3 regions of the Paraburkholderia sp. FW306-2-2C-D06C genome follow, and region 1 is predicted to be linked to each of the others. Evidence: predicted binding sites of a transcription regulator. Region 1 holds the regulator's gene; each other region holds the start of a gene.
What was found. Region 1 encodes HrcA, which represses chaperone genes, less so after heat shock. Its sites were predicted from a motif close to TTAGCACTCNNNNNNNNNGAGTGCTAA; they were not measured.
Positions count from the first base shown of each region.

Region 2: groES (co-chaperone GroES) is a predicted target of HrcA. The motif match lies at 1,080-1,106, and genes of this name have one in related genera.
Region 3: rpoH (RNA polymerase sigma factor RpoH) is a predicted target of HrcA. The motif match lies at 1,547-1,573, and genes of this name have one in related genera.

Region 1 covers NZ_JBYSWU010000032.1:33,750-37,026, reverse strand. The annotation lists gene AC3WLT_RS22980 (NAD kinase) at 1-314, opposite strand, end outside; gene hrcA (heat-inducible transcriptional repressor HrcA) at 675-1,694, shown strand; gene hemH (ferrochelatase) at 1,859-2,941, shown strand; gene AC3WLT_RS22965 (RNA-binding S4 domain-containing protein) at 2,938-3,277, shown strand, end outside.
Region 2 covers NZ_JBYSWU010000017.1:33,702-36,978, forward strand. The annotation lists gene AC3WLT_RS15195 (maleylacetate reductase) at 1-386, shown strand, start outside; gene groES (co-chaperone GroES) at 1,179-1,469, shown strand; gene groL (chaperonin GroEL) at 1,522-3,162, shown strand.
Region 3 covers NZ_JBYSWU010000011.1:110,021-113,297, reverse strand. The annotation lists partial or broken gene AC3WLT_RS11095 (beta/alpha barrel domain-containing protein) at 1-255, shown strand, start outside; gene AC3WLT_RS11090 (nuclear transport factor 2 family protein) at 281-664, opposite strand; gene AC3WLT_RS11085 (acyloxyacyl hydrolase) at 708-1,271, opposite strand; gene rpoH (RNA polymerase sigma factor RpoH) at 1,635-2,570, shown strand; gene cydP (cytochrome oxidase putative small subunit CydP) at 2,933-3,193, shown strand; gene AC3WLT_RS11070 (cytochrome ubiquinol oxidase subunit I) at 3,183-3,277, shown strand, end outside.

The sequences.
Region 1 (3,277 bases):
TCCGTAATGAAGCCGAGCCGCCCGTGGTTGATGCCGATCAGCGGCGTGCGGTATGGCGCGAGCTGGCGGCCGATGCCGAGCATCGTGCCGTCGCCGCCGAGCACCACCGCGACGTCGGCACGCGCGCCGATTTCGGCGGGACGCAGCGCCGGATAGTCGGTAATGCCGATTTCAGCGGCGGTTTCTGCTTCGAACACGACCTCGAAGCCACGCTTCGCGATGCACGAGGCGAGCGCGGTCAGCGGCTCGCCGATGCCCGGCGTATTGTTGCGCCCGACGAGCGCGACGGTCTTGAACTGGCTGGTCACTTGCATGCCGGCATTACACCATAGGTAGGGCCTGAAAAGAACCGCAGACAGACCCGGGAGCGGACCGGCCAACGCAGCCTGCCAGCGCGTTGCACGATTATCGTTAGAATGGTGAAGTCTTGATGACACGCGCGTGGGCTACGGCCGGTCGGCGCGCCACCAGTGGATTCGCCGGGCAGGCCGCCGGCGAAGCGCCGGGCGAAGTGCGGGGCAAAGCGCGGGGCAAAGCGCGGGATCAATTGCAAAGCGCCGCCCCGCCGACCGCTGGCTCGATGGTTAGTGCCTCGTGCAGTGCCTGACGCGGTTGGCGCCGTTAGCACCGTTGGCGCTCGCGATAGTCGCGGCGTTGAGCTAAAATTTTTCGTCATGCTAGATCCTCGCGCACAAACCCTCCTCAAAACGCTGATCGAGCGCTATATCGCCGAAGGTCAGCCGGTCGGCTCGCGCACGTTGTCACGCTATTCCGGGCTCGAATTGAGCCCGGCTACGATCCGCAACGTGATGTCCGACCTCGAGGACCTGGGGCTCGTGATCAGTCCGCACACTTCCGCGGGCCGCATTCCTACGCCGCGCGGCTACCGGCTGTTCGTCGATACGATGCTCACCGTCGAATCCGCCGCCGAGGAGGAAGCCGTCACCCGTACCGTCAAGACTACGCTGCAGGCCGGCGAGCCGCAGAAAATCGTCGCGGCGGCGGCCAGCGTGCTGTCCAACCTGTCGCAGTTCGCCGGCGTGGTGCTGACGCCGCGGCGCAGCCACGTGTTCAAGCAGATCGAATTCATGCGCCTGTCCGACAAGCGCATCCTGCTGATCATCGTGACGCCCGAGGGCGACGTGCAGAACCGCATCATGGCGACCCAGCGCGACTTCTCCCCGTCGCAACTGGTTGAAGCCTCCAATTACATCAATGCGCACTTCGCGGGCCTGTCGTTCGACGACGTGCGCCGGCGCCTGCGCGAAGAGATCGACGAACTGCGCGGCGACATGACCACGCTGATGCACGCCGCCGTCACGGCCAGTACCGACGAATCCGACACCGGCGAGACCGTGCTGATCTCCGGCGAGCGCAATCTGCTCGAGGTCGCCGACCTGTCGTCGGACATGGCGCGGCTGCGCAAGCTGTTCGATGTGTTCGACCAAAAGACCAGTCTCCTTCAGTTGCTCGATGTTTCGAGTCACGCCCAGGGCGTGCAGATTTTCATCGGCGGCGAGTCGAATCTCGTGCCGATCGAGGAAATGAGCGTCGTCACCGCGCCGTACGAGGTGAACGGCAAGATTGTCGGCACGCTCGGCGTGATCGGGCCCACTCGCATGGCCTACAACCGGGTGATACCGATTGTCGACATCACCGCCCGCCTGCTTTCGCTGACTCTCAGCCAGCAGTAAGCATTGGCCGCGGCGTTTCATGCTGCAAATGATGCGTGACGGCGCGCAGCTTGCCAATCGGCCGAATGGCCAGGGGGCGAGGCGGACCCCGCAATGGGCCACGCCGCTATAATGAATCCCACCTGAAACCGACTCTCCGCCTTGCGCGGTACTCCCTGTTGCCTATGCGCTTCGACCTCGAGCGGCCTTCGCAGAACGCCACGTCGCACCGTGTCGCCGTGTTGCTGATCAATCTCGGCACGCCCGACGCACCGACGCCGCGCGCGGTTCGCCGCTATCTGGCGCAGTTCCTGTCCGACCCGCGGGTGGTCGAAATTCCCGCTTTGATCTGGCAGGTGATCCTGCGGCTGTTGATTCTGCCGTCCCGCGGTCGTGCGTCGGCAAAGAAGTACGCGGCTGTCTGGATGCCTGAAGGCTCGCCGCTGCGCGTGTATACGGAGAAGCAGGTGGAGGGTTTGCGCCATTTGCTGCAATTGAACGACTACACGGTGCTGGTCGACTACGCGATGCGCTACGGCACGCCAGGTATCCCGGCCATGCTGAACCAGCTGAAACTGGCGGGCGCCGAGCGCGTGCTGCTGATGCCGATGTATCCGCAATACTCGTCGTCGACCACGGCCACGGCTTTCGACGACGCATTTTCGGCACTCAAGCGGATGCGCAATCAACCGGAAATCCGCACGGTGCGCCAGTATGCCGATCATCCGGCGTACATCGCCGCACTGGCCGCGCAGGTGCACCACTACTGGCATCAGCACGGCCGCCCGGACTTCGCGGCGGGCGACAAGCTGGTGCTCAGTTTTCACGGCGTGCCCAAGCGCACGCTCGATCTCGGCGATCCGTACCACGAGCAGTGCCAGCAAACCGGCGCGTTGTTGATGCATGCGCTGGAACTGACGCAGGTGGAATGCCGGATTACCTTCCAGTCGCGTTTTGGTCAAGCCGAATGGCTGCAGCCGTACACCGCCCCGACGCTGAAGGAGTTGGGCGCGGCGGGCGTGCGGCGGGCCGACGTGTTCTGTCCGGGCTTCACCGCCGACTGCCTTGAAACGATTGAGGAAATCGGCATGGAAGTGCGCGACGAGTTCCTGCATGCCGGCGGCAAGGAGTTTCACCGGATTCCCTGCGTCAATGCCTCACAGGCATGGATTGCCGCGCTTGGCGAGATCGTTGCACAGAATTTGCAGGGCTGGCCGGTGCAGGCGGTGCCTGTGCCGAATACAGCGGGGGCGCAGGCGGGCTCATGAATTACAAGGTTTCAACCGAACCGGGCGCAAAGCTGCGCATCGACAAATGGCTCTGGGCAGCGCGTTTCTTCAAGACGCGCTCGCTGGCGGCGGATGCGGTCGACAAAGGCCACGTCCGCATCGGCGGCGCCAGCGTCAAGCCGGCGAAGGACGTGCGTGTCGGCGACCTGGTCGAAATCGAGATCGAGCGGATTGTCTGGCAGGTGGAAGTGCTGGGCGTGTGCGACGTGCGCGGCCCGGCGAGCGTTGCGCAGACGCTTTATGCGGAAACCGGGGAGAGCAAGGCGAAGCGGCAGGTCGAGCAGGAGCGGCGCAAGACGTATCGCGAGCCGGCCG
Region 2 (3,277 bases), on a different contig from region 1:
GTGGGATGGTTCTCGGCAATGTCGGCATGGCGCTCCATCACAAGCTCTGCCACACACTTGGCGGGACGTTCAACCTTCCGCACGCGGAGACACATGCGATTGTTCTTCCACATGCGCTCGCCTACAACAGCATCGTCGCAGCGGAGGCAATGACACGAATTGCGCGTGCACTCGATGCGGAATCTGCCGCAGACGGCCTGTATGACCTGAGCCAGGAACTCGGTGTACCTCGTGGTCTGCGTGAGATCGGACTGCGTGAGAGTGACCTTGATCGTGCGTGCGAGGTCGCGATGTCGAATCCGTACTGGAATCCGCGTCCGGTGGAGCAAGCGCCACTCAGAGCATTGATCCAGCGCGCCTGGGAGGGAAGTCGGCCTCGTCCTTGAGAAGCGGCTCGGGGCATACGCGAATGCATTGATTAGTTTTGGCGCTACATATATATGACAGTGAGAGTCCACCAGCCGCATAAGTGACAGACTGCAGGCGTTACCTCGACTTCGAGATTGCTCTCCTCATACTCGCGGTATTCCGGAGGCAGTCTTTGCAATGGGGATCGGCAAAACAGACATGTGGCGCACCGCGATACCGCCCGTCCGAGGTCCCAAGAAGCATCGCTGTAGTTCCAAATGGCCATCTCTCAGTTCCCGACTTCGTTTTCAATAGCGGCTTGCGTGGGATGCCCGCTGAGAATGTTCTGACCAGTTGGCTCGCGCGCCGTCACCTTCGCCAGCATAACAACAGCGCTCTCGTCTCTTCCACCAACCGCACGGCCATCGTGTCCAAGTTGGAGCGAAATATTCTCGGCTGCCGGTGGATTAAGGGATTTCCCTGGGCGAGCGATCGCAAAGAAAATTCGAGGAATTTGGTCGTCGATCAGCCTGTTCGCGAGTGAGCGATGTCCAGTTTGACGGCGGCAAGAACGTACGGGTAGAGCCCTGTTTTAAAAGGAAGTTACTGCAATTCGTCAGGTTTTTGCTGCGGTGCAAGGTTCAGACTTAAGCGAACAAAGTTCAAAATTAAGCGAATCTCGACACCCGCCCCATATCCCTTCTTGAATTTGTCACCACCCGTCCATATAATTAGCACTCGCTGCACGAGAGTGCTAACAACATCGCCGGTTGGCTCAGCCAACCGGGTTTTCTCAGCGTTCTTCAGTCTCAATCAAGAGAGGAGTATGTATGAACCTTCGTCCTTTGCATGATCGCGTGATCGTCAAACGTCTGGATCAAGAAACCAAGACTGCGTCGGGCATCGTGATCCCCGAAGCCGCAGCGGAAAAGCCGGATCAAGGCGAAATCCTGGCAGTCGGCCCGGGCAAGCGTGACGACAAGGGTGCACAAATCGCACTCGACGTGAAGGTTGGTGACCGCGTCCTGTTCGGCAAGTACGCAGGCCAGACCGTCAAGGTCGACGGCAACGAACTGCTGGTCATGCGCGAAGAAGACATCATGGCCGTGGTGCAGAAGTAAGCGCAGGTCGCTACTTCCCAGGTTATATCCCAAGAATTCAAGGAGTTAGAAGATGGCAGCTAAAGACGTCGTATTCGGTGATTCCGCCCGTGCCAAGATGGTTGAAGGCGTGAACATCCTCGCGAACGCTGTGAAGGTCACGCTGGGTCCGAAGGGCCGCAACGTGGTGCTGGAACGCAGCTTCGGCGGCCCGACGGTCACCAAGGATGGTGTTTCGGTCGCGAAAGAGATCGAACTGAAAGACAAGCTCCAGAACATGGGCGCGCAAATGGTCAAGGAAGTCGCTTCCAAGACCAGCGACAACGCAGGCGACGGCACCACGACCGCAACGGTTCTGGCTCAGTCGATCGTCCGCGAAGGCATGAAGTACGTTGCATCGGGCATGAACCCGATGGATCTGAAGCGCGGTATCGACAAGGCTGTGACGGCCGCTATCGAAGAACTGCGCAAGATCAGCAAGCCGTGCACGACCAACAAGGAAATCGCTCAAGTCGGCGCGATCTCGGCGAACAGCGATTCGTCGATCGGTGACCGTATTGCTGAAGCGATGGACAAGGTCGGCAAGGAAGGCGTCATCACCGTTGAAGACGGCAAGTCGTTGCAAGACGAGCTGGACGTTGTCGAAGGTATGCAATTCGACCGCGGCTACCTGTCGCCGTACTTCATCAACAACCCGGACAAGCAAGTTGCTGTGCTCGAAAACCCGTTCGTGCTGCTGCACGACAAGAAGGTTTCGAACATCCGTGATCTGCTGCCGGTACTGGAACAAGTCGCTAAGGCTGGCCGTCCGCTGCTGATCATCGCAGAAGACGTCGAAGGCGAAGCGCTGGCTACGCTGGTTGTGAACAACATCCGCGGCATCCTGAAGACGGTTGCTGTCAAGGCTCCGGGCTTCGGCGATCGTCGTAAGGCCATGTTGGAAGACATCGCGATCCTGACCGGCGGTCAAGTTATCGCTGAAGAAACCGGCCTGACGCTCGAAAAGGCAACGCTGGCTGAACTGGGTCAAGCGAAGCGTATCGAAGTGGGCAAGGAAAATACGACGATCATCGACGGCGCAGGCGAAGGTGCAACGATCGAAGCGCGTGTGAAGCAAGTGCGCACGCAGATCGAAGAAGCAACGTCGGACTACGACCGTGAAAAGCTGCAAGAACGCGTGGCCAAGCTGGCTGGCGGTGTTGCAGTGATCAAGGTCGGCGCTGCGACCGAAGTCGAAATGAAGGAAAAGAAGGCACGTGTCGAAGACGCGCTGCACGCAACGCGCGCAGCTGTGGAAGAAGGCATCGTGGCTGGCGGCGGCGTCGCACTGATCCGCGCACGTACGGCAATCGCTGGTCTGAAGGGCGCTAACGCCGATCAGGACGCAGGTATCAAGATCGTGCTGCGCGCGATGGAAGAGCCGCTGCGCCAGATCGTCACGAACGGTGGCGAAGAAGCCAGCGTCGTGGTGGCAGCTGTCGCAGCTGGCACGGGCAACTACGGCTACAACGCAGCAACCGGCGAGTACGTCGACCTGGTTGACGCAGGTGTCGTGGACCCGACGAAGGTGACGCGCACGGCGCTGCAAAATGCAGCTTCTGTCGCAGGCCTGCTGTTGACCACCGACGCAGCTGTTTGCGAACTGCCGAAGGAAGAAGGTCCGATGGGCGGCGGTATGCCCGGCGGCATGGGCGGTATGGGCATGGACATGTAATTTCAGTTGGGCTTCGTTCGAGGCTCAGTTGGAAGCACATGGGGAAGCACGCCGCGAGGCGTGCTTCCCAAAAGAAAAAACCCGCAGAAATGAACTGACCCCGCAAAGTTGGACA
Region 3 (3,277 bases), on a different contig from region 1:
TCGCGCGCCGGGCTGATCGCACGGCCCGGCACCCACTGGACGTTCCAGTACTCGCCGGAAACCTTCAACATGGCCGAACTCACGTTCGCGCGCGAAGTGTGCGACGCGGTTGCACAGACGTGGCGGCCCACGCGCGATCACAAGATGATCGTCAACCTGCCCGCAAGCATAGAAACGACGACGCCGAACGTGTTCGCCGATCAGATCGAATGGATGGACCGCAATCTCGGCTACCGCGACAGCATCGTGCTGTCGGCGAAACGAGGCGGGCTCACAAGGCTCACTCGATCGCGCAACGCGTCGCCTGCCAGGCAATCAGGCGCCATTGCCCGTCTTCCTGTGTATGAATCGCCGTGTACGCGATCGGAAACAGCAACGCCCCGTTGTTCGCTTCCATCTCGATCAACGCCCGCCCGGTCACGACGCAGGTCTCTCGCCCTACCGGCAGCACGTCTTGCGACTGCACCTCGATCTGCCGATAGCGACGGCGTCCCGCTGTAATGCCGTCGATGAACTGCCGCTTCGTTTCACGCTTGCCGTTCGTATGGACATAGCTCACGTTTTCCGCGAGCAGCGTATCGAGCGACGGCCCGTCGCCGTCGACCATCGCACGAAAGCGCTCGCGCTCGAGCCCGCGAATCGCTTCGATCAATTTTGCCGCCATTGCTCAGCCCCTCGCACCGATGAGCCGGACGTGGCCACCGTCGTCAGAAGTTACATTGCAAATATAGCTGGCTGAAATTTATACCAGGATTGGGCTCTTTGATACCGCCGTTGGAAATATGCTGGAACCGGTAGCCCGCCTGATACTGCTGGTGACTGCCGAATTGCACGCCGACGCCCGCCATGTCGGCGAACTGGAACGCCGTCCCGAGGGTGAGCGACGTAGAAATTCTGGGACTCGACAGCAACCGGATGCCGGCACCCGCTTCAATATAAGGGCGGATCGACCCCGAACCCTTGATGAAACGGATGATCGGCGTCACGCCGATTTCGCCGATGTCGTCGTGGACGTTCCCTTCGTTCGTATGCCACCAGGCCACGTGCGCCTCGCCGATCAGCGAGAAATGCCAATCGCCGATTTGCCACCACGTCAGATTCGGATCCCAGACGAAACCGAGATCGAATTTTTTGATGTGGTGACCCGCCACGCCCGCAGCAACTTGCACTCCGAACTGATCGGCCGCGGCCAATCCCGATACCCCAAGCAACACAGCCGCCGAAGCGCCTTTTAGAGCCAGACCACGCAAAGCATTCTTCTTGTTCTTCATCGAACACCCGAACTATGGTCGAACGTTGATCATCTTTAACGGTTTTGCCTATTCTAAATTTAAACCAGATCCGGCGCTCCATATGAAGAAATCGAAATTTTCGCAATTAGTCACTTCATTTTTAGAAAATATCGGTCACTTATAAGTATGAAGGCGGTTTGTCAGGTAAATCATACGGCTTACACATCGCTGGCAACAGGAGCGTATGATGGCTATTGAAACTTAAACTTCAATAGCGAAAGACGGAACTTGGATGACCCTACACCCTCTAAGTGTTAGCACTCAGGAAATCAGAGTGCTAACATCCAACGCTGGAGTCGATCTCTGACCACGCTTTTGTCTGATTCCAAAGGAGTTTCCTACGTGAGCCATGCAATGACCCTTCCGAATACTCTGAGCCCGTTGTCGGCTAAGGCCGCTTCGGCAGGTGCACTGGCGCTCTCGCATTCCTCGCTGCTGCCCGGTCAACTGGGCAATATCGACGCCTACATCCAGGCCGTAAATCGGATTCCGATGCTGACGCCGGCGGAAGAACGCCAGTTCGCCACCGAATTTCGCGAGCAGGACAATCTCGAGTCCGCGCGCCGTCTCGTCCTGTCGCACCTGCGGCTGGTCGTATCGATCGCGCGCAACTATCTCGGTTATGGCCTGCCGCACGCCGACCTGATCCAGGAAGGCAATATCGGCCTGATGAAGGCCGTGAAGCGCTTCGACCCGGAGCAGAACGTGCGCCTCGTGTCGTACGCGATGCACTGGATCAAGGCCGAGATCCACGAATACATTCTGCGCAACTGGCGCATGGTGAAGGTGGCCACCACCAAAGCGCAGCGCAAGCTGTTCTTCAACTTGCGCAGCCACAAACAGGGCTTGGGCGCATTCACGCCGGATGAGATCGAAGGTCTCGCCAAAGAGCTGAACGTGAAGCGTGAAGAAGTGGCCGAGATGGAAACGCGGCTCTCCGGCGGCGACATCGCACTGGAAGGTCAGGTCGAAGACGGTGAAGAGTCGTACGCGCCGATCGCCTATCTGGCCGACTCGCATAGCGAGCCGACCGCCATGCTGGCTTCGCGTCAGCGCGACAAGCTGCAAAGCGACGGCATCGCCGGCGCGCTCGAATCGCTGGACGCCCGTAGCCGCCGCATCATCGAGGCACGCTGGCTGCATGTGGAAGACGACGGCTCGGGTGGCTCGACGCTGCACGAACTGGCCGACGAATTTGGCGTGTCGGCCGAACGTATTCGCCAGATCGAGGCAAGCGCCATGAAGAAAATGCGCAGCGCGCTGGCGGAATATGCGTAACCCTTAAAGAGATCCAGAACGCCGGCTTGCCCGGCGCGCTATTGGGTCACTGAGCCCTGCCCTCGCAAGACGGCAGGGCTTTTTTCTATCCGGGCGCCGATGCGCCGGGCGCCGATGCGCTCGCGCATCTCCGCACCAGTGTCGCACTCAATCAGGAACGCGCTCAGCCGGCGCGCATTCCTTGACGTATCTCAAGTCACCTTGCAATACTCTCCAAAGGGGGCAAGCTTCGCGACCCAATGCCGCAGCGCTGAACTCACGCGCACAAGGTCACTGCTCCTAGAATCGGGATGCACTCGCCGGACCGCAATGCGGCCTGGTTCCAGCCGGACTCACCGGCGTGAAGTCGTCTTCGACCGATCATGACCCTAGCCCTCAATCGCAATAACGCTCACCGGCCAGGCTTGCGCAAGCGCCTCGCCGCCTGGGTGCGCGGTCCAACGCTGGCGCGGGATATCGCCATCGTCCTCGCCATCAAGCTCGCACTGCTGATGGCGCTCAAATACACGTTCTTCAACCATCCGCAGGCGGAGCATATGTCGCTGCCGCCTGAGCAAGTCGCGCAGGCGTTGCTGTCTGTGCCTGTCTCGCATCCGTCCCAAGGTGATCCCCATGCCCGTTAGCGAAGTCGTAGAACTGTCGCGCCTCCAGTTCGCCATTACGGCGCTTTATCACTTTCTGTTCGTGCCGCTCACGCTCGGCCTGTC